Linked DNA regions of Paracoccus pantotrophus. Each later gene encodes a partner of the first gene's protein in a complex. Links are inferred from orthologs where the notes say so. Each region holds a gene or a part of one and is shown in the gene's direction. Other genes may lie near its edges. The genes, in order: uvrB and ESD82_RS05975.

Region 1 (10,945 bases):
CGATGCGCCTCGACCGGCAGCGCGGTGGTGCCGATGACGCGCCGCCACAGCAGGTCGACGCCGCCGCCGACGAAGCCGCGAACCTGATCCAGCGTCAGGGGCGCCACGCCATGCAGGCGCAATACCGCGTTCACGCAGGCATGGATGTCGGGCACGCTGTCGATCAATGTGCCGTCAAGATCGAAAACCACGGGGCAGGGGGCAAAGCAGATGTTCATTCACGCCTTCCATTTGATCGAGCAACCCATCGAGGCCACCTGGTCGCGCGGGCCCTGCCCGGTTTCGGCGATCTGCACCATGGCCTCGTACAGCTCGCGCCGGGCATCCGGCGGGGCGGGATTGCGGCCCGAGGCGTCCAGTCGGCCACGATACTGCAACTCGCCCGCGGCATTGTAGCCGAAGAAATCCGGCGTGCATTCGGCGCCATAGGCGCGCGCGACGTCCTGGCTTTCGTCATAGAGATAAGGAAAGGTGAAGCCGTGCTTCTCGGCCTCGATCTTCATCTGCTCGGGTCCATCCTGCGGATATTCGCCGACGTCGTTGGCCGAGATCGCCACGACGCCGATGCCCAGTTGCTGCAATTCGGCGGCGTCGCGCCGAATGCGGTCGATGACGGCCTGCACATAGGGGCAATGGTTGCAGATGAACATGACCAGCGTGCCGCGCGTCCCGGCGATGTCGCGAAACGAGACCATGCGGCCATCGGGATCAGGCAGCGTGAAGTCCGGCGCCTTGGCACCGAAATCGCAAACCGGAGGACGAACGGCCATGGGCTCTCCTTGCTGGTCGAGGCCGCCTGACTCGCGGCGGCCGAAATTGCGGGGTTCACCCAGCAGACTATGATGCGGCAAGATGGAAAGAAAGTGCCTGTACCCGCCATGGCTAATAAGTCGCAGCCCGGCGCGCCTGCTTCAGGCGGAATTTTGTTTACATAATTCGGATTATCTATTTAAACGACCCAACGCGGGCGGCTTCCAGTCGCGATCACCGGAACATTGGTCGGATGAGAGCCATTTCGGCGGCTATTTTCGGCCAAACGATGGCTATTCGCGGGCTGTCTCCAAGGATATTTATTTAGAATACAGTGTGTTGCCCTAGGGCTGCGGTGCCGGCGATCAGCGCGCGGATGCGCGGCCTCTGGGCAGCCGCGGGCGGATTCTTCCTGTTGACGCAGCCCAGGCAACGCCGCTTCGTCCGCAGGTCCAGCCCGGCCATGGCGACCTGAGCATCTCGCCGGGAGACAGGTCAGCCGAAATTTCCATCCCATGCCCCGGGAAGCGCCAGCTTTCCCGCCCGGTCCCATCATGCTGCGAGGAATGCCATCCATGCCCGTCATAATCACCCTGCAAGCACAGCTTTTCATCCTAGGCATGGCGCTGCCCGGTATCAGGCGAAAGATCACGTCATCTCCTGGACCTGTGCATCGCACAGCGCGTAATGGTGTGCATCGGACCCCGTCCCGCTAACAACCGCGGCACTGTTCCAGCCAGGCAGGCCAGCCCCCTGCCCCAAGCCGATCCGGATCGAACCTCCATCCACGGCCGGGCTTTGCCAGGCCGAAACCCCGCATGTCCCGCGTCCCGTTCCTGCTTACCCGCGGCTTCGATCCCGACGAGATCGCCGCGTTTTTCCAAGACCGGTTCCTGCTGCATCTGCGCAAGCTGCGCGGCCTGGAGCCGCGGCTGGGTGACGAACCGCTGCGGATTGCCCCGAGCCGGATGCAGATGCCATGCCCAGAATAGCCGAGGCGAAGCGACGCAAGCTCTGCCGGCGTGTCAGGCGCATCCCCGACGCCAGGCGGGCGGCCAGCGGCCTCGATCGGCTGAAACCCAAGGATCGCGCGCGCCTGGGACCGCTGGCGGGCGGAAGCCGCCCTGCCGGCCTGTTGACAACCTCCGCGCTCTTCTGCGCTATGCGGCATTCGCGGCAACTGCCGGAAACCGATGCTTCGCTCTCTGACCCATGGGCTGTGGCTGGCGCCGCATCGCCCGCTGTTTCTTCTGGCCGGCCTTTGGGCGGCTCTCGTGCCATCGGTCTGGCTGATTCCGCCCGGGATCGGCGTCGATGCACCCTCCTGGCATCGCCATGAACTGCTGTTCGGCATGGGCGGTGCGGCCGTCGGGGGCTATCTGCTGACCGCATTGCCCGCATGGACCGGCCGCCCCAGGGTCGCGCCGGCCACGACCGCGGTCATGGTGGCGCTGTGGCTTGCCGGGCGGCTGGCCTTCGCCCTTGGCCCGCCTGGACCCTTCGGCCTTGTGACGGCGACGGCCTATTTCCTCGTTCTGGGCAGCCTGCTGTCATGGCGGGCCGCAAGGGCCGGGGTCTGGCGGAAGCTGCCGCTCGCGCTGGCGCCCCTGGTCCTCGGCGGCGTCGAGGCGCTGGCCATCGCCGGGCCGGGGCCCGTTGCCGCAGGCCTTGCGCAGGACATGGCGCCCCTGTTGTTCGCGCTGCTCCTCTGCCTGGTGGGTGGCCGCGCCCTTGCGGCATTCACCCGGCACTGGGCCGCGTCCTCCGGCCGGCCGCCCCCGACCGAGCCGCGCTGGCTTGCCGGCGCCGGCTTGCTGGGGTTGCTTCTGGCCATGGCGGCGCTGCTGCTGGATCGCCCGGGGCTTGCCGGGCCGCTCCTGATCGGTTCTGGCATCCTGCAACTGGCCCGCATGGTCCTGTGGCGCAGCTGGCGTGCCGGCCGCTACCCGGCGCTGCTGCTTTTGCATCTGGCCTGGCTATGGCTGCCGCTGGGCCTGGTCCTGGCGGGCCTGTCGCAGCGACCCTCGGCCGGGCTCGACATGACCACGGCGATTCACGCCATCACCATGGGCGCCATGGGCACGATGATGCTTGCGATCATGGGACGGGCGGCCATGGCGCGCAAAGCAGGCCGGCTTGCGGTATCGCGCCCGCTGGCCCTTGCCTTCGGCCTCGTCAATCTGGCCGTGCTGATGCGCCTGCTGATGTGCTGTGCCGGCGCGGACGCATGGGCGCTGCTACTGCATCTTTCAGCGGCGGGCTGGATGGCGGGATGGACGCTTTTCCTGTGGGACTTCCGGCGCGCGCTGCTGGGACCGGTGCCCAGACCGGTGCTGAGTGCGTCCCGCCGCTCCTGACCGCCCGGCTCCTGACCGTCCGGCAGCCGCGGCGGCCGATCCGCCCTGGCTCGCCGATCCGCCCTGGCTCAATGCGTCCAGGGCGCGCGGCGGTCGGGGGCGAAATTCTCGCCATAGCCGCGGGGGCGGATGTTCGGGGCGCGGGTATGGGGCTCGATCACCTCGTAATCCAGCCCATGTTCGCGCGCGTAATCCTCGGCCTGCTTGCGGGTCTCGAAGCGCAGGCGGACCTGGCTCTGGGTGTCGTCGCTGCTGGTCCAGCCCATCAGCGGGTCGATCTCGCGCGGATCGGCGGGCGGAAAGTCCAGCACCCAGTTCTTGGTGCGGGCGGTGCCGGATTGCATGGCGTTGCGGGCGGGCTTGTAGATGCGGACGCGCATGGCGGGAACCCTCTGTTCTTGCTTCCCGCCTTATCCCCGAAGCCGGCCGGGCGATCAAGATGCCCCTGGCGCGATTTCCCGCCATCGCGGCCGGATTGCCGCCCCCGCATGGCGCATATTCCCCGGCCGGGCTTGCATTGGGGCGCGAATGCGCCAGATTGACCCAGGCAGGAACAAAGGTGAAACCATGGGCCACAACAACACCAACGCCCCCGTCGCGCGCTTTCCCGAGGTGAGCCGGCCCAAGCTGGAAGGCGGCCGGCGCTTCGTCATGCATTCCGAGTTCCAGCCCGCCGGCGACCAGCCCACCGCCATCGCCGAACTGGCAAAAGGCATCCAGGAGGGCGAGCGCGACCAGGTGCTGCTGGGCGCCACCGGCACCGGCAAGACCTTCACCATGGCCAAGGTGATCGAGGCGACCCAGCGACCCGCCATCATCCTGGCCCCGAACAAAACGCTGGCTGCGCAATTATACGGCGAGTTCAAGGGCTTCTTCCCCGAAAACGCCGTGGAATATTTCGTCAGCTATTACGACTACTACCAGCCCGAAGCCTATGTCCCGCGCAGCGATACCTATATCGAGAAGGAATCGCAGATCAACGAGGCCATCGACCGGATGCGCCATTCGGCCACCCGCGCCCTGCTGGAGCGCGACGACGTCATCATCGTCGCCTCGGTCAGCTGCATCTACGGCATCGGCTCGGTCGAGACCTATTCGGCGATGACCCAGGACATGGTGGTCGGCGAAAGCTACGACCAGCGCGCGTTCCTGGCCGAACTGGTGGCGCAGCAATACCGGCGCCTCGACGCCGCCTTCCAGCGCGGCGGCTTCCGGGTGCGCGGCGATGTGATCGAGGTCTGGCCGGCCCACCTGGAAGACCGGGCCTGGCGCTTCGACTTCTTCGGCAACGAGCTTGAATCAATTACCGAATTCGATCCGCTGACCGGCGCCAGGACCGACAGTTTCAAGCAGATCCGCATCTATGCCAACAGCCATTACGTCACCCCTCGCCCGACCTTGCAACAGGCCATCAAAGGGATACGCGCCGAACTTCAGGTGCGGTTGAAGCAATTGACCGATGAGGGCAAGCTGCTGGAGGCGCAGCGGCTTGAGCAACGCACGAACTTCGACCTGGAAATGCTTGAAGCGACTGGTGTTTGCAACGGGATCGAGAACTATTCCCGCTATCTGACCGGCCGCGCGCCGGGCGAGCCGCCGCCGACGCTGTTCGAGTTCATCCCGGATAATGCCATCGTCTTTGCCGACGAATCCCATGTCTCGGTGCCGCAGATCGGCGGCATGTATCGTGGCGACTTCCGGCGCAAGTTCACCCTGGCCGAGCATGGCTTCCGCCTGCCCAGCTGCATGGACAACCGGCCGCTGAAATTCGAGGAATGGGACGCCATGCGCCCGCAATCGGTCTTTGTCAGCGCCACCCCCGCGCAATGGGAACTGGACCAGACCGGCGGCGTCTTTACCGAGCAGGTGATCCGCCCCACCGGCCTGCTGGACCCGCAGGTCGAGATCCGCCCGGTCGAGATGCAGGTGGACGACCTTCTGGACGAGGTGCGCAAGGTCGCGGCGCAGGGCTATCGCACCTTGGTCACGACCCTGACCAAGCGCATGGCCGAGGATCTGACCGAATATCTGCACGAACAGGGCATCCGCGTGCGCTACATGCACAGCGATATCGACACCATCGAGCGCATCGAGATCCTGCGCGACCTGCGGCTGGGGGCCTTTGACGTGCTGGTCGGCATCAACCTCTTGCGCGAGGGGCTGGACATCCCGGAATGCGGGCTGGTGGCGATCCTGGATGCCGACAAGGAGGGCTTCCTGCGCTCGGAAACCTCACTGATCCAGACCATCGGCCGGGCGGCGCGCAATGCCGACGGCCGGGTCATCATGTATGCCGACCGCATCACCGGCAGCATGGAACGCGCCATGGCCGAGACCGAGCGCCGGCGCCAGAAGCAGATCGCCTATAACGAGGCGCATGGGATCACGCCGCAAACCGTGCGCAAGAATGTCGAGGACGTGCTGGCCGGGCTGTGGCAGGGCGATACCGATCAGGCGCGCATCACGACGCGGATCGAGAAGCCGCTGGTCGGCGCCAATCTGGCGGCGCATCTGGACGCGCTGCGGGCGCAGATGCGCAAGGCGGCCGAGAACCTGGAATTCGAGGAAGCCGCGCGGCTGCGCGACGAGGTCAAGCGGCTGGAGGCGGTGGAACTGGCCGTGGCCGACGACCCGCTGGCCCGGCAATCCGCCATCGAGGAGGCGGCCGAGGCGGCGGTCAAATCCTCGGGACGCTCGACCGCCGGGCGGGCCGGGCAGCGCGGCGGCAACAAGCGGTCGCGGCGGCGCAGCTGACGCGCGGCAACGGGGCTTGGCAGGGGTGCCGCGCCCCCGGCGTCCGGGTCAGCTGCAACTGACCGAAAGCAGCTTGCCCCGGCTGTCCACGATGAAGGTCAGCCGGTCCTGGATCATCTCCATGGTCATCGGCCGGTCTTCGCGGGCAATGCGATACATCTGCCCTTCGGGCACCGAGATGGTGGGCGAGGTCTGGCCGATCAGGTGGCTGTAACGCGCCGCTCCGCAGGGATCGACCGAGACGGTTTCGGGTTCCGGGGGCGGCGGCGCCTCGGGCGTGCAGGCGGCCAGCGCAAGGGGAGTTGCCAGAACGGCAAGGGAAAGCGGGAGTTTCATCTTGACCTCATGAGTCTGGACTTGCTGCCGACCTAACCCCTGGAATGGCGGTTGGTTTCCCCGACCCCGGCGGATCGGCGGATTTCCGCGAATCGCGGTTCAGCGCAGGGTGGCCAGCACCTCCTCGGCCAGGGCATCGACCTCGGCGCGGGCGGTGGCGTGGCGCGCGGTCTCGCCCGCGCCCAGCCCCTGCCCCAACGCCTCGGCATAGGCGACGCGGTTGGCAAGCTGCGCCGCCGCCACCTCGGCCCCCAGCGCGGCGGCGCCCTCGGCCACCTCTCCGGTCAGGCGCGCATGCGAGCGGGTGCGGTTCAGCACGATCAGCGTGTCGCATTTCTCGCGCCGGGCCAGGTCCAGCACGCCCTCGGTCGCCCAAAGGTCGACATGGCTGGTCGCCACTGGGACCAGCACCAGGTCGGCCACCCGCAACGCCGGGCGCAGGTCGCTGTCGATCTTGGGCGGCGTGTCGATGATGACGAAATCGAAGCGTTTCTTCAGCTTGTCGGATTCGTAGCTGGCGCCCCAGGCCGAGGAGGTGGTGAATTCCAGCGCCTCGTCCTCGCCCCGCCGCTCCAGCCGTTCCAGGAACCAGCGCCCCATGCTGCCCTGCGGATCGGTGTCCAGCAGCGCGACCGAATGGCCGCGCCCGCGCAGGGCCACCGCCAGGTTGACCGCGATGGTGGTTTTGCCCGAGCCGCCCTTCTGCTGGGCAATCGTGATGATGCGTCCCGCCATGAGCCCCTCCGTTCCGGCAATCGCCCGCCTGTTTCCTGCCAGACTAGGGGCTAAGCTTGCGCAATGCACGGCTTTTCGCAGCCGCAGCATCGGCTTTCCGCATCAGGTCTTCCAGGTATCGACCACCTCGTACATCACCGGCTCGAAATGGCGGCACATGCCATGGATGGCGCGGTTGCGCTGGCGCATCTCGGGGTGGCGCAGCATGGCCTGGTAGTCGCGCCGGTCGCGCCATTGCGAATAGGTGCAGATCCGGGTCTGGGCATCGTTCAGGTGGATCGCGCCCGAGACATAGCCGGGCTGGTGCCGGATCACCTGGTCATAGGCGTCGTTCAGCGCGTCCAGCACGTCATGCGCGGTGCCGGGCGTCACCTCGAAGGTGCAGATCACGGTCTGGCCGGAGAATTCCTTGTCGATGCGGGTCATGGTGCTTGGCTCCCTGCTTGGCTGGCTCTGGGCCCAGCTTACGGCGAAGCGGGCAAGGTTGCAGCGGTTTTCCGTCCGCGCCATGGTGGCGGCGCGCAATGCGAAAGGACATGAGCATGATTCCGGTCTTCGACGGTCACAACGATTTCTTGCAGCGCATGGTGGCTGCGGGACCGGGCCGCGACCGGCTCTGGCTGGAGGGCGACGGCAGCGGCCATCTGGACCTGCCGCGGATGAAGGCGGGCGGGTTTGCCGGCGGTTTCTTCGCGATCTGGACGCCCTCGCCGCCCGGCCCGGACGATGCGCTGGCGGCGATGCTCAAGAAGAACCCGCCCTTCGCCCTGCCCCTGCCGCCCGAAGTCCTGCCTGCCCAGGCCCTGCCCCATGCGCTGGCCCAGGCCGGGCAGCTGATGGCGATGGAGCGCACCGGCACGCTGGCGATCTGCCGGACCGCGGCCGAGATCCGCGCGGCCATGGCCCGGGGCCGCATCGCCGCCATCCTGCATATCGAGGGTGCCGAGCCGATCCCGGACCTGGATGCGCTGCATGTCTGGCATGCGATGGGGCTGCGCTCGCTGGGGCCGGTCTGGTCGCGGCCGACGCGCTACGGCCATGGCGTGCCCTTCGCCTTTCCCTCATCGCCCGATACCGGGCCGGGGCTGACGGATGCGGGCAAGGATCTGGTGCGCGCATGCAACCGGCTGCGCATCATGCTGGACCTGTCGCATCTGAACGAAAAGGGTTTCGACGACGTGGCGCGGCTCTCGGATGCGCCGCTGGTCGCCAGCCACAGCTGCGCCCATGCCGTCGCGCCCAGTTCGCGCAACCTGACCGACCGGCAATTGCGGGTCATCGCCGAATCGCGGGGCCTCGTCGGGCTGAACTTCGCCGTGGGCTTCCTGCATCCCGAAGGCCGGCGCGACCCGATGCACGGGTTCGAGGTCATGCTGCGCCACCTGGATCACCTGCTTGCGTTCCTGGGCGAGGACGGGGTGGCGCTGGGTTCCGATTTCGACGGCGCCGACATGCCCGAGGATCTGGCCGATGCCGCGGCCCTGCCGAACCTGGTGCAGGCGATGCTGGCGCATGGCTATGGCCGCGACCTGGTCGAGAAGATCGCCTGGCGGAACTGGCTGGACCTGCTGGAGCGGAGCTGGGGCGGCTGAATGCACCCCCGACTGCCGGGGGGCACCGGCGGGGCGCGGGGGCGGCGATCCGCAACCGGACCACTCGGCAAAGACGCACAAGGATCGCCGCCCCCATGCGCGGGGAAATGCCACGGCCGCTTTGCACGGTAAAGTTGTCTATTCAGAGAAGATTCCCGCTATGGGAGAATCCCCGCCCCTCAGCCTCCGGTAACGGCCGGCGTGACCTCCAGCGCCTCGGCCAGCGCGCGGAACCGCGCCTCGGCCACCTCGCCCATCAGCGCGCGCCCGGTCCGGGTCAGCTTCAGCTCCAGGAGCTTCTTCTTGCGCTGCAATTTCAGCGTCCCCGCCTCGGCCGGATCCTTGACCGAGAACATGGCGCCGAAGCGCATCGCCTTGCCCAGCACCTCGGCCTCGCGGATCTCCTTGTCCGACAGCAGCGCGAATAGCGGCGCCATGGGCGAATTGGCGCGGCTGTTCTTGTAGCGATGCAGCAGCGACAGGCCCAGGAAGACCCGCTCGGGATGCGACAGCGCCGCCATGTTGGCCCGCGTCACATTGTCGAAACAGGCGTCGGCGCGATAATCGGGATGGGTGCGCCATGTGGTGTCGTGCAGAAGGCAGGCCGCCCGGACCAGCCGGTCGCGCTCGGCCGGCAGGTTGCCGAACAGCGGCTCGAGGAACTGGTAGAGCTTCTTGCCGAAGCCCGGCATCCGCGCCATCTGCCGCTCGGCAAAGCGCGCCGCCTCGATCAGCGGATCGCGCGAGCGCAACCCGGCCGGCATCTGTTCGTAAAGCAGCCCTTCGCGGATGCCGTATGAGGACACGGCCAGCGATTTCGGCTTGAAGCTCTGCACCAGCTGGCGCAGCACCTGGCTGGCCAGCGGCACCAGCTCCATCCGGCTTTGCGAGATGCCGGTCATCGCCCGCATGTCCGCCACGCTCCGGTCGCCGATCCATTTCACCGTGTCGGCGACGGCCTGGGGCGACATGCGATATTCGTGCAGCACGGTCATCGGGTATTTCGCCCGCTCCATGTCCAGCCGCGCGATGGCCCGCCAGGAACCGCCGACCAGGTAGATCTGCTCATGCCCGCGGCCCAGCCGCTCGGCCGCCGTCTCGATGGTCTCGCGGATATGGTCGCGCAGCCCCGAGGCGCCGCCCTTGACCTGTTGCAGCCGGAACGGACCCAGGGGCGTCGAGATGCGGCGGCCGACCTTGCCGTTCTCGACCTCGGCCAGTTCCATCGAGTTGCCGCCGATGTCGCAGACCAGCCCCTTGGCATCCGGCCAGCCCAGCAGAACGCCCTGGGCGGAAAGCCGCGCCTCTTCCTCGCCGTCGATGACCCAGAGCTTCAGCCCGGTCTCCTTCTCGACCGCCTTGTGGAAGGCGGGGCCGTCCTCGGCCTCGCGCACGGCGGCGGTGGCGACGCAGGTCAGCGGCTTGATCCCCATGCTGTCGGCCAGGACCGCAAAGCGGCGCAGGGCTGCCATGCCGCGCCGCACGCCTTCGGGGTTCAGCCGCCCGGTGGTGGCCAGGCCCGAGCCCAGCCCGGCCATGACCTTTTCGTTGTAGAAATAGGCCGGCGAGCGCGCCGCCCCGTCGAAGACCACCATGCGGATCGAGTTCGAGCCGACATCGACCACGCCCACCCGGCTCAGCGCCCGTTCCGAGGCGCGTTCGAACAGCGAGCGTCCGAAGGGTTCGATGGTTTCTCCGCTTGCGGTCAGGATGCCGTTCATCGGGTTCCTCTCGATTCCGTTACCACGCCGGGCGCGCGCCTTGGATGGGGCAATTGGCCCCTTCGCGTCAATCCGTCGAGTGCATCAAAGCCGGAACGTCACGGGCACCCGCACTGCCGCGTCCCGACAATGAAGGGTTTTCCATGAAGAACTTGTGACAGGAAAACAGGTCGTCGCGCCCCGCCGGCAGATAGCGCAGATAGCGCCCGTCGGGCTGCAGAAGCCAGCTTTGCGCCTCGTCGGCCATGTTGGCGGCCATGACCTGGCTGGTGATCTGGGCCTTCACCGTCTCGTTGAAGCATTCCACCAGCGCCTCGACCCGGCGGTTGAGGTTGCGCCCCATCCAGTCGGCCGAGCTGATGAAGACCCGCGCGCGCTTGGACGGCAGGCCGAAGCCGTTGCCGAAGCAGACGATGCGGGAATGTTCCAGGAAGCGGCCGACGATGGATTTCACCCGGATGTTGTCCGAAAGGCCCGCGATGCCGGGACGCAGCCCGCAGATGCCGCGGATCACCAGGTTGATCCGAACCCCGGCTTGGCTTGCGGCGTAAAGCGCCTCGATCACGTCCTTGTCGATCAGGCTGTTCATCTTGGCCCAGATCTCGGCCGGGCGGCCGCGGCGGGCGAAATCGGCCTCGCGCGCGATCAGCTCCAGCAGCCGCTCCTTGAGGTCGATGGGCGAGATGGCGATGTTTTCCAG
Region 2 (11,017 bases), 270 kb from region 1 along the record:
CACCGAGTGGTCGATGACCAGGTCCACCGGGTTCAGCGGGTTGATCTTCTGCGCGTCGCCGCCAAGCGCCTTGATGCCGTCGCGCATCGCGGCCAGGTCCACTACCGCCGGGACGCCGGTGAAGTCCTGCATCAGCACGCGGGCCGGGCGATAGGCGATCTCGCGCGGGTTCTGGCCGCCCTGCCGCGCCCATTCGGCGAAGGCCTTGATGTCCTCGACGCTGACCGTGCGGCCGCCGTCCTCGAAGCGCAGCAGGTTTTCCAGCACCACCTTGAGCGAGGCCGGCAGCTTCGAGAAATCGCCCAGGCCGGCCTGGGTGGCGGCGTCGATCGAGTAATAGGCATAGCTCCGAGAGCCCACCTGAAGCTGGCGGCGCGTCTTGGCGGTATCGGTTCCGGTTTCGATGGGCATGGACTCGGCTCCCTATCCTTGAAAAAGGTGGCTGAATGGCGGTGCTGCCTGCCATTTGCCCCTTTTCGGCATGGGGTTCAAGGGGGCGGGGCAGACTTTGTATGCCATTGTATGCCAAATTTCTGCTGCGGCGGCAAGATGTGGGTTTTGCATCACGGTCACGCGGAGGGAACGCGGCACTAACAAAGCATTGATTTGTCGTTCCCCTGCCCGGCGGTTTAGCTGTTGCGGATCGGAAGGGCCGGGAAAACGGGCGATATGACGGCAAGGCGCATCAAGAGGACGGCTTGGGGGCAGGGACGAAGCGCGGCGATCCTGCCGGGGCTGGCCTGCGCCCTGTGGGTGTTGCTGGGCGGATTTGCCGCGCCGGCCCTGGCGCAGGACGCGGGGGTCGCGGCGGCCACCGAGCCCGCAGCCGCAGCCGCGCCGGAAGCTTCGCCGGCGCTCTCGGGGACAGGCGGCGATGCGGCGGCCTTTGCGCCCCCGGCCCCGTCCGCCGTCGCCACCGAGGAAGAGGATGATGATGGCATCATCGGCCTGATCGAGGCCCCCGAAGGCGCGCCGGGCGTGCCCGCCGAGGGCATGCCGCCGGTCATCGACCCCGGTGCGCTGGCCGCCTCGGCCATGGTTTCCTTTGCCGAGGTGCAACCGCGGGCCGGCATGATGGGGCCGGTGGGCCACCCGCCGGTGGTGGTCGAGCTTTTCACCTCGCAGGGCTGTTCGTCATGCCCGCCCGCCGACGAATTGCTGGCCGATCTGGCCGATCGCGAGGACGTCCTGGCGCTGTCCTGGCATGTCGACTACTGGGATTATCTGGGCTGGGCCGATGAATTCGCCCGCCCCGAGTTCACCCGCCGCCAGCAGGTCTATGCCCACCAGGCCGGCGAGCGCGCGATCTATACGCCGCAGATCGTCGTCGGGGGCACCGATACGCTGATCGCGCTGCGCCCGGCCGAACTGATGGGCCTGCTGCAGACGCAGATGGCGCGGCCGGCGCCGGTCATGGTCTCGTCCAGCCAGGGCAAGGACGGCTATCGCATCGAGCTGACGCCGCGCGGCGCCATCGCCGACCGGGTGGCGATCATCCTGGTGCGCTATGCGCCGCAGCGGCGGGTGGCGATCAAGGCCGGCGAGAACCGTGGCATCGCGCTGGAATACCGCAACGTGGTGCTGGCGGCCGAGCGCATCGCCGAATGGGACGGCCGCACACCCCTGCGCATGACCGTCCGCCGCGACAGCCAGAACAGCGCCGATTTCCCCGCCGATACCCGCCATGCCATCCTGGCGCAGGAACTGGGCCGGGGCGATGCGCGCTCGGCCAGCGGACCGATCCTGGCCGCGATCCGGCTGGATTGAACCGCGCCGCCGGACGCCGCCCGCTTGCGCCGGCGCAGGCGCCGGGGCAAAACCCGGCCCGTGCCGCAGATGATCATCCCAGACAGGAGCCCCCCTTGACCGAATCGCGCAAGATCGCCCCCTGGCTCAAGGCCGCATTGGAATTCGGCCCGCTGATCCTGTTCTTCCTGGTCTTCATGCGGTTTCGCGACCAGACCGTCAGCCTGGCGGGGCGGGACTATTCCGGTTTCATCCTGGCCACGCTGGTCTTCGTGCCGGTGCTGGCGCTCAGCACGCTGGCGCTGTGGCGGCTGACGGGCAGGCTGTCGCCCATGCAGATCGCGACGCTGGTGCTGGTCGTGGTCTTCGGCGGGCTGTCGGTCTGGCTGAACGATCCGAAATTCTTCAAGATGAAGCCGACGATCATCTACCTGATCTTCGCCGGCCTTCTGGGCACCAGCCTGGCCTTGCGCCGCAACTGGCTGGAACTGGTCCTGTCCGAGGCGCTGCCGATGAACGCCGAGGGCTGGCGCATCCTGACCCTGCGCATGGCGCTGCTGTTCCTGTGCCTTGCCGCGGCCAACGAGGCGGTCTGGCGGCTGATGTCGGAAACCGCCTGGGTGAATTTCAAGACCTTCGGCCTGCCGGCGATCATGGTGGTCTTCTTCATCGCCAACGCCCGCCTGTTCGAGCGTCACGCCCAGCCCCGCGACGGCGAATAGCGCCGGCTGCACCCTTGCATGGCTGGCCGGGCGGGGTTAACCCCAATCCCTGAGCATCAGGAGCGAGCCATGTCCCCGGAGTCGAAACCCCAGGAGCCGAACCAGCCTCTGCATCCGCGCACCCGCGCCGTCCATCACGGCATCCGCCGCAGCCAGTATGGCGAGATGGCCGAGGCCCTGTTCATGACCCAGGGCTTTTCCTATGACAGTGCCGAACAGGCCGAGGCGCGTTTCCTGGGGACCGGGCCGGACGAGTTCATCTATGCCCGCTACGGCAACCCGACCTCGCGCATGTTCGAGGACCGCATCGCCGACCTGGAAGGGACCGAGGACGCATTTGCGACCGCCAGCGGCATGGCGGCGGTCAACGGGGCGCTGATGTGCTTTGCCAAGCCGGGCGACCATATCGTCTCGTCGCGGGCGCTGTTCGGCTCCTGCCTCTATGTGCTGGACCTGCTGGCCCGGTTCGGGGTCGAAGTGACCTATGTCGACGGCACCGACCTTGAGCAATGGCGCGCCGCGATCCGGCCGACGACCCGCGCGGTGTTCTTCGAATCGGTGTCGAATCCGACGCTGGAGGTGGTGGACATCGCCGCCGTCGCGGAACTGGCCCATGCGGTGGGCGCGCTGGTGGTGGTGGACAATGTCTTTGCCACCCCGGTCTATTCCCGCGCGGCCCGGCAGGGCGCCGATGTGGTGGTTTATTCCGCGACCAAGCATATCGACGGCTCGGGCCGCTGCCTGGGCGGGGTGATCTGCGGCACGCGCCAATTCGTGCGCGAGGTGGCCGAGCCCTATCTGAAACATACCGGCGGCGCGATCAGCCCCTTCAATGCCTGGATGATGCTGGGCGGGCTGGCCACCATGGAGCTGCGCGTGCGCGCCCAGGCCGACAGCGCCTTGCAGCTTGCTGCCGCGCTCAGGGACGAGCCGGGGATCGCCCGCGTCATCTATCCCGGCCTGCCCGACCATCCGCAGCACGACCTGGCCATGCGGCAGATGGGTGCGGGCGGCACCATGGTCGCCCTGGACCTGGGCTCCAAGCAGGCGGCCTTCGCGGCGATGGACCGGATGCGGATCTTCCAGATCTCGAACAACCTGGGCGATGCGAAATCCATCGTCACCCACCCCTCGACCACCACGCATCAGCGCCTGTCCGAAGAAGTGCGCGCCACGCTGGGCATCACTCCCGGCCTCTTGCGCCTGTCGATCGGCCTGGAGGATGCGGGCGACCTGATCGCGGACATCCGCCGGTCGCTGGGCTGAGTGCCGGGCGGACGTGCCGGAGCCCCCTTTCTTTTCCGGTGCCGAGCCCCCAGATAGGAGCCGTCCTGCCAGGGAGACGACCATGACCGAGGCCCGCCCCGTCGCCACCGAACGCGCCTATCCGGCGTTGAGCCGCGAATACCCGGCCGATTTCCGCGTGGACGACAGCTACAAGGCCAGCCTGCCGGACCTGCAGAACGGCCCGGCCAGCCTGATCGTCGGCGCCCGCGCGCCGATCCAGCATGTCGGTATCTCGAATTTCCGCCTGCCGATCCGCTACCAGACGCAGGAGGGCGGCGAAATCGCGCTGGAAACCAGCGTCACCGGCACCGTCAGCCTGGAAGCCGACCGCAAGGGCATCAACATGAGCCGCATCATGCGCTCGTTCTACGCCCATGCGGAAAAGCAGTTCTCGATGGGCGTGCTCGAGGCGGCGCTGGAGGATTACAAATCCGACCTCGGCAGTTTCGATGCCCGCATCATGATGCGGCTCAGCTATCCGATGCGGGTCGAATCGCTGCGCTCGGGCCTGTCGGGCTGGCAGTATTACGACATCGCGCTGGAACTGGCCGAACGGGCCGGGCAGCGGCTGCGGATCATGCATTTCGACTATGTGTATTCCTCGACCTGCCCCTGCTCGCTGGAACTCAGCGAGCATGCCCGCCAGATGCGCGGCCAGCTGGCGACGCCGCATTCGCAGCGGTCGGTGGCGCGCATTTCGGCGGTGATGCAGGGCGACACGCTGTGGTTCGAGGACATGGTGGCGCTGTGCCGCCGCGCCGTCGCCACCGAAACCCAGGTCATGGTCAAGCGCGAGGACGAGCAGGCCTTTGCCGAGCTGAACGCCGCTAACCCGATCTTCGTCGAGGATGCGGTGCGCGCCTTTGCCGCCGAACTGATGGCCGAGCCGCGCATCGCCGATTTCCGCGTCGTCGCCAGTCACCAGGAATCGCTGCATTCCCATGACGCGGTCTCGGTGCTGACCCAGGGCGAGACCTTCGCCCATGCCAGCCTGGACCCCGCGATCTTCGCCGGCCTCAGGGCGTAATGCTATGGTTGTCCAGCGGAATGGCCTGTCTCCTGGCGGCCCGGCTGGCGGCAATCTGGCTTTGCCTGAGCCATCGCTATCCTGAATGGCGCCTGCGGCGGCTGACCGAGGGGCGGTCGTCCGGTCCCCTCGCGTTCGGGATGCTCCACGCCAATCCGCTGTTCGACGGTCAGGGGTTTCTGGATTGGCACCACCCGCGCAACCGCCGCGAACGCATCCGGCTTTACGCGGTGGGTGCGGTTTTTCTCGCCCCGGCCCTTCTGGTTTTCTGGGGACTCGCCGCCGCGGTAGGCGGCATGTGAACGAAATGGGAACGACAGGCTTTCCCGAGCGCGGATGCGGGGCTATGGTGCGGGCATGAGCAATTTCGACGACTCGGACGCTTTCGAGGCCGCAGCCGCCCCGGTGCCGCTTTCCCAGCGTGCCATGGGCGCGCGGCCGGCGCCCTATCTGGACGGGCTGAACCCGGCGCAGCGCGCCGCGGTCGAGGCGCTGGACGGGCCGGTGCTGCTGCTGGCCGGCGCCGGCACCGGCAAGACCCGCGCCCTGACCACGCGCATCGCGCATCTGCTGAATCTCGGCCGCGCGCGACCGGGGCAGATCCTGGCCGTGACCTTCACCAACAAGGCCGCGCGCGAGATGAAGGACCGCGTCGGCCGGCTTCTGGGCGAGATGGTCGAGGGCATGCCCTGGCTCGGCACCTTCCACTCGATCAGCGTCAAGATCCTGCGCCGCCATGCTGAACTGATCGGCGACGGCGAGTTGCACCTGAAGCCCAGCTTCACCATCCTGGACACCGACGACCAGATCCGGCTGCTGAAGCAACTGATCCAGGCCGAGAATATCGACGAAAAGCGTTGGCCGGCGCGGCAGCTGGCGCATCTGATCGACGGCTGGAAGAACCGCTGCCTGTCCCCGGCAAAGCTGCCCAAGGGCGAGGAACGCGCCTTCGACGGCTGGGGCGGGCGGCTTTACGCCGCCTATCAGCGCCGGCTGCTGGAACTGAACGCGGTCGATTTCGGCGACCTGCTGATGCATTGCGTCAACCTGTTCCAGGCGCATCCCGACGTGCTGCGGACCTGGCAGGACCGTTTCCGCTATATCCTCGTGGACGAATACCAGGACACCAACGTCGCGCAATACATGTGGCTGCGGCTGCTGGCGTCCGGGCATCGCAACATCTGCTGCGTGGGCGACGACGACCAGTCGATCTATGGCTGGCGCGGCGCCGAGGTCGGCAATATCCTGCGCTTCGAAAGCGATTTCCCCGGCGCGCAGGTGATCCGGCTGGAACAGAACTATCGCTCGACCCCGCATATCCTCGCCGCCGCCTCCGGGCTGATCGCGGCGAACAAGGGCCGGCTCGGCAAGACGCTGTGGACCGAGGCCGAGGAGGGCGAGCGCGTCCGCCTGATCGGCCATTGGGACAGCGAGGCCGAGGCGCGCTGGATCGGCGAGGAGATCGAGGCCTTCCACGGCGGGCATCGCCACAGCATCGGCCGGCGCAGCCTGAACGACATCGCCATCCTCGTGCGCGCCAGCCACCAGATGCGGGCCTTCGAGGACCGCTTCATGACTATCGGCCTGCCCTATCGGGTGATCGGCGGTCCGCGCTTCTACGAGCGGGCCGAGATCCGCGACGCCATGGCCTATTTCCGGCTGGCGGTCAGCCCCACCGACGACCTGGCCTTCGAGCGCATCGTGAACGTGCCCAAGCGCGGCTTGGGCGACAAGGCGGTGCAGAAGATCCAGATCGAGGCGCGGGAACGCGGCCTGTCGCTCTTGGAAGGCGCCGCCTCGGCCGTCGCCACCGGCGCGCTTGGCGGCAAGGGGGCAGGGGCGCTGCGGCAGTTCACCGAGGCGATGGGCCGCTGGCATGCCGATGCGCTGGACGCCTCGGTGAACCATGTCGAGCTGGCCGAGCGCATCCTGGACGAATCCGGCTATACCGCGATGTGGCAGAACGACAAGTCGCCCGACGCGCCGGGGCGGCTGGACAACCTGAAGGAATTGATGAAGGCGCTGGAGGAATTCGAAAACCTCCAGGGTTTCCTCGAGCATGTCGCGCTGGTCATGGACAATGACAAGGGCGAGCAGTCCGAGGAGGTCAGCATCATGACCCTTCACGCCGCCAAGGGGCTGGAATACCCCATCGTCTTCCTGCCCGGATGGGAGGACGGGCTGTTCCCCAGCCAGCGCAGCATGGACGAAAGCGGCATGAAGGGGCTCGAGGAGGAGCGGCGCCTGGCCTATGTCGGCATCACCCGCGGCGAGGAGCTGGTGACGATCAGCTTCGCCGGCAACCGCCGCATGTATGGGCAATGGCAGTCCTCGCTGCCCTCGCGCTTCATCGACGAACTGCCCGAGGATCATGTCGAGGTGCTGACGCCGCCCGGCCTTTACGGCGGCGGCTATGGCGCGGCGGCGCAGTCCTTCGGGCAGCCCTTCGCGCAATCGGTGATGCACGAACGCGCGGCGCGGGCGGATGTCTACAATTCGCCCGGCTGGAAACGCATGCAGGAACGCTCCGCCCAGCGGGCCCAGCCCGTCCACCGCACCCCGGTAGTGATCGACGCCGAGCCGGCGGCGCGGTTTTCGGTGGGCGACCGGGTGTTTCACCAGAAATTCGGCAATGGCACGATCATGGGCATTGCCGAGGACACGCTGACCATCCAGTTCCCCACCGGTTTCAAGACGGTGAAGGCGGGCTATGTGCAGCCCGCCTCGCAGCCCGCCCAGGGGGGCGGCGCACTGGACGACGTGCCGTTCTAAAGCGCGTCGCGCACCGCCTCGGCCACCACTTCGGCCACCACTTCGGCCAGCGTCGCGGTCGGGCGTCCGATCAGCCGCGACAGCGTGCGGCTGTCGTCGAACAGCGCGCCTTGCGCGGCGCCGGCATCCCAGCTTGCGATCGCTGCGGCCAGCCCCTCGGGCAGGCCCGCGCCCGTCAGCGCCGCGGCGTAATCGGCCTGCGACAGGTCGCGATAGGGGATCGCCCTGCCGCTTTGCGCCGAAAGCTCGGCGGCAAGCCCTGCCAGGGTCCAGCCCTCGTCGCCGGCCAGTTCATAGGCCTTGCCCAAATGGCCCTCGCCGGCCAGCACCAGGGCGGCGGCCTCGGCATAATCCGCGCGCGCGGCAGCCGAGATCCGGCCCTCGCCCGCCGCGCCGATCAGCGCGCCATGCGCCAGCGCCGCCGGGATCGCGCCGGTATAGTTCTCGGCATACCAGCCATTGCGCAGGACGGCGTAGGGAATGCCCGATTCGGCCAGCATGGCCTCGGTCGCCACATGTTCCTCGGCCAGAGACAGCGGCGAGCGGTCGGCATGCAGCAGGCTGGTATAGACGATCTGCCCGACTCCGGCAGCCTTCGCGGCCTCGATCACCGCGCGGTGCTGGCCGGCGCGCTTGCCGAGTTCGCTCGACGAGATCAGCAGCAGCCGCTCCACGCCCGGCAATGCGGCGGCCAGCGTCTCGGGCCGGTCGTAGTCGAAGGCGCGGGCCTCGACGCCAAGGTCGGCGGCCTTTCCGGGATTGCGGGCCAGCGCGACGATCCCGCCCGCTGGCAGCAGGCTCTTCAGCCGGGCGATGGTCAGGCGGCCAAGCTGGCCGGTGGCTCCGGTGACGGCGACGGTCATCTGTCTTTCCTTTCGTGAATGGCTTGTGCGGCGAAAGGTAGATATCTAACTTACTGATCGTAAGTACTGACGGAGATGTTAGTGTGAAAAATTCCGATCCCTTCGACCGAGGCAACCTGATGGCGGCGGAATGCCCCTCGCGCGATGTGCTGCGCCGGCTGACCGGGCGCTGGGGCATGCTGGTGCTGCGCGTGCTGGCCGAGGGGCCGCATCGCTTTTCCGCCCTGCGCCGGCGCATCGGCGGCATCAGCGAGCGGATGCTGGCCCAGACGCTTCAGGGGCTGGAGGCGGACGGCATGGTGCTGCGCCGCGATTTCCAGACCGTGCCGCCGCATGTGGAATATGCCCTGACCCCGCTCGGACACGAGGCGGCGCTGCGGGTCGGCGCGCTTTTGGGCTGGATCGAGGATTCGCTGCCCCGGATCGCGCGTGGCTGGACGCGGGCCTGACCCTTTCTGCGTTGTCCAAGTACCCATGCGGCGGCGCGACCGGCACGGCGCTTGACCCCGAAGGCGCGGGGCCCTATCTGACCCTTGCGCGGATGGCCGGATGACCGCGGCGGCAACGTCGAGGAAAGTCCGGACTCCATGAAGGCACGGTGCCGGGTAACGCCCGGCGGGGGCAACCCCAGGGAAAGCGCCACAGAGAAGAGACCGCCCATGCATGCATGGGCAAGGGTGAAACGGTGGGGTAAGAGCCCACCGCGGGGCTGGCAACAGCCCCGGCACGGCAAGCCCCACCGGGAGCAATGCCGAATAGGGACCGCGCGTCGCAAGACAGGGCCGCCTTTGCCCCAGCAGGTCCGGGTTGGCAGCTAGATCCCGTCAGCAATGGCGGGACCAGAGGAATGGTCATCGAAGGGGGCAACCCCGGAACAGGATCCGGCTTACAGGCCGTCCGCGCAAATCAGTTCAGAGAATTGTCAGTCGAGTTTGCAGTAAAAGGCTCGCCTTTACGGTTGTCTCTTCAACCGATGGCAAGTCGAGACGGTCGATTCCTGGTTGATTCCCGGTTGACTTCGCCGGCTTCGCCGCTAAAAGGCGGGCTTCAAGAGAATTTCACGGGGTTGGCGAGACGCATTTTGCCCCGCAGCAGGAGCGAAACAGATGGCGAAGCCGACGACGATCAAGATCCGTCTGAACTCGAGCGCCGGGACCGGGCATTTCTATGTCACCAAGAAGAATGCCCGCACGATGACCGAAAAGATGACGGTCAACAAATACGACCCGGTTGCCCGCAAGCATGTCGAGTACAAGGAAGGCAAGATCAAGTAAGATCTGCCCTTTCGACGGGATCATGCAAGGCCGCGCCCCGCAAGGGCGCGGTCTTTCCCTTTGGGTTGCTGCCCTTTGGACCTGCCGGCCTGGCCCGTCAAAGGGCCGTGGCGACCAGGAAGCTGCGCGGGAAAGGCAGCAGCACCCGCCCCGCGACCTCGGGGTAATGCGGCGCGATCTCGCGGCGATAGGCGGCCAGGAATGCCGGCCGCTCGGCCTTGTCCAGCCGGTCCAGATAGGGCCGCAGCGCCGAGCCGAGGAACCAGCCCACGATGCCCTCCAGCCCGTCCAGTTCGACATGATAGGTCGTGCGCCAGACATCGACCCGCGCGCAGAGGGGGCGCAGCAGCGCATGCAGTGCCACCGGCGACAGCAGCGGCTGGCGCTGTCCGGCCGCCGCCGCCAGCCGGGCCGACCAGCGCGGATCGGCGGCACTGCGGCGCATGGCCACATGGCTCGGCTCGTCCAGGTTGTCGGGCATCTGCACCGCCAGCGCGCCGCCGGGGCGCAGCAGCCCGACCAGATGCGGCAGCAGCACCCGGTGATCGGGCACCCATTGCAGCGAGGCATTGGCAAAGATCAGGTCGGGCGGCGTCTCGGGACGCCAGCTTTCGACATTCCCCTGCACGAAGCAGCAGCCGGGCAGGGCGGCCTGGGCGGTGCGGATCATGTCGGCATCGGGATCAAGGCCGACGACCTGCGCGCCGGGGAAACGCTCGGCCAGCAGGGCGGTCGAATTGCCCGGGCCGCAGCCGATGTCCACCACGAGGTCCGGCGCCTCCAGCGGCAGCGCCGCCAGCAGGTCGCGCGCCGGTCGGGTGCGGTCGTCCAGGAATTTCGCATATTGCGTGGCCGACCATCGCATGGCGTTCCTCCAGCCCGGATTCGCCCGCAGGCTAGAGGATGGCCCGCCGCCTGAACAGGCCGACCCTTAGTGAAAATCCCGCGATTTCGGCATTATCCTGACCTGGCGCGGATGGCCGGCGCGCGGGGCCGGCAGGGCCGGGCATGGCTCTCCGGCCAGGCGCAGCAGCGCGTCGGAGCGGTCGCCCAGCCAATGCGCGACGATATGGGTCACGCCCTCGGCACGCTGGAGCTGGCCGTGGACCTCCAGCAGGCGGGCGGTCATCACCACCTTGCGGAATCGCGCGAAGGTCTTTTCCCAGATCACCAGATTCGCCACGCCGGTTTCGTCCTCCAGCGTGACGAAGCAGGTGCCGTTGGCGCTGCCGGGGCGCTGGCGCACCAGCACGATGCCGGCCATGCGCAGGCGGCCGCGATTCGGCAGGGCGGCAAGGTCCGCCGCCGAGGCATAGCCCTGTGCTG

The links.
Region 2: the proteins of uvrB (region 1) and ESD82_RS05975 are in contact, whole or in part, in a crystal structure (PDB 7EGT), measured with the Thermus thermophilus proteins. The link is inferred for Paracoccus pantotrophus from one-to-one orthologs. Residues at the interface, in WP_096411307.1 of Thermus thermophilus: Glu23, Leu25, Arg26, Asp27, Gly28, Glu29, Arg30, Phe31, Arg55, Glu326, Asp327, Phe328, Glu379, Ser382, Gln383, His398, Gly400, Arg401; in WP_096412145.1 of Thermus thermophilus: His654, Arg656, Phe657, Gln666, Asp668, Glu669, Lys680, Arg681, Leu682, Ser683, Lys685, Tyr686, Ala687.

The regions. Positions count from the first base shown.
Region 1 is NZ_CP044423.1:955,305-966,249, reverse strand. Bases 3,270-6,267 are described here. They hold uvrB (excinuclease ABC subunit UvrB), read left to right. Parts: upstream 3,270-3,674; coding sequence 3,675-5,861; downstream 5,862-6,267. Other genes in these bases: ESD82_RS04625 (hypothetical protein), read right to left, coding at 5,910-6,197; ESD82_RS04635 (ETC complex I subunit), read right to left, coding at 3,270-3,487. Also shown: gph (phosphoglycolate phosphatase), read right to left, coding at 1-218; ESD82_RS04645 (thioredoxin family protein), read right to left, coding at 219-770; ESD82_RS21715 (hypothetical protein), read left to right, coding at 1,569-1,742; ESD82_RS04640 (NnrS family protein), read left to right, coding at 1,944-3,107; more of ESD82_RS04635, read right to left, coding at 3,176-3,269; ParA family partition ATPase, read right to left, coding at 6,297-6,932; ESD82_RS04615 (antibiotic biosynthesis monooxygenase family protein), read right to left, coding at 7,035-7,358; ESD82_RS04610 (dipeptidase), read left to right, coding at 7,475-8,524; ppx (exopolyphosphatase), read right to left, coding at 8,704-10,245; ESD82_RS04600 (RNA degradosome polyphosphate kinase), read right to left, coding at 10,313-10,945. UniProt on the Escherichia coli protein: The UvrABC repair system catalyzes the recognition and processing of DNA lesions. A damage recognition complex composed of 2 UvrA and 2 UvrB subunits scans DNA for abnormalities.
Region 2 is NZ_CP044423.1:1,227,752-1,238,768, reverse strand. The notes cover bases 4,777-7,846. They hold ESD82_RS05975 (ATP-dependent helicase), read left to right. Parts: upstream 4,777-5,139; coding sequence 5,140-7,554; downstream 7,555-7,846. Other genes in these bases: ESD82_RS05970 (SDR family oxidoreductase), read right to left, coding at 7,551-7,846; ESD82_RS05980 (hypothetical protein), read left to right, coding at 4,803-5,084. Also shown: aconitate hydratase AcnA, read right to left, coding at 1-411; ESD82_RS06000 (DUF1223 domain-containing protein), read left to right, coding at 670-1,767; ESD82_RS05995 (inner membrane-spanning protein YciB), read left to right, coding at 1,863-2,468; metZ (O-succinylhomoserine sulfhydrylase), read left to right, coding at 2,538-3,734; more of ESD82_RS05970, read right to left, coding at 7,847-8,417; ESD82_RS05965 (winged helix-turn-helix transcriptional regulator), read left to right, coding at 8,501-8,866; rpmG (50S ribosomal protein L33), read left to right, coding at 9,524-9,691; tam (trans-aconitate 2-methyltransferase), read right to left, coding at 9,789-10,556; ESD82_RS05945 (error-prone DNA polymerase), read right to left, coding at 10,623-11,017. UniProt on the Escherichia coli protein: A helicase with DNA-dependent ATPase activity. Unwinds DNA duplexes with 3'-5' polarity. Translocates on single-stranded DNA with 3'-5' polarity. Initiates unwinding more efficiently from a nicked substrate than double-stranded DNA.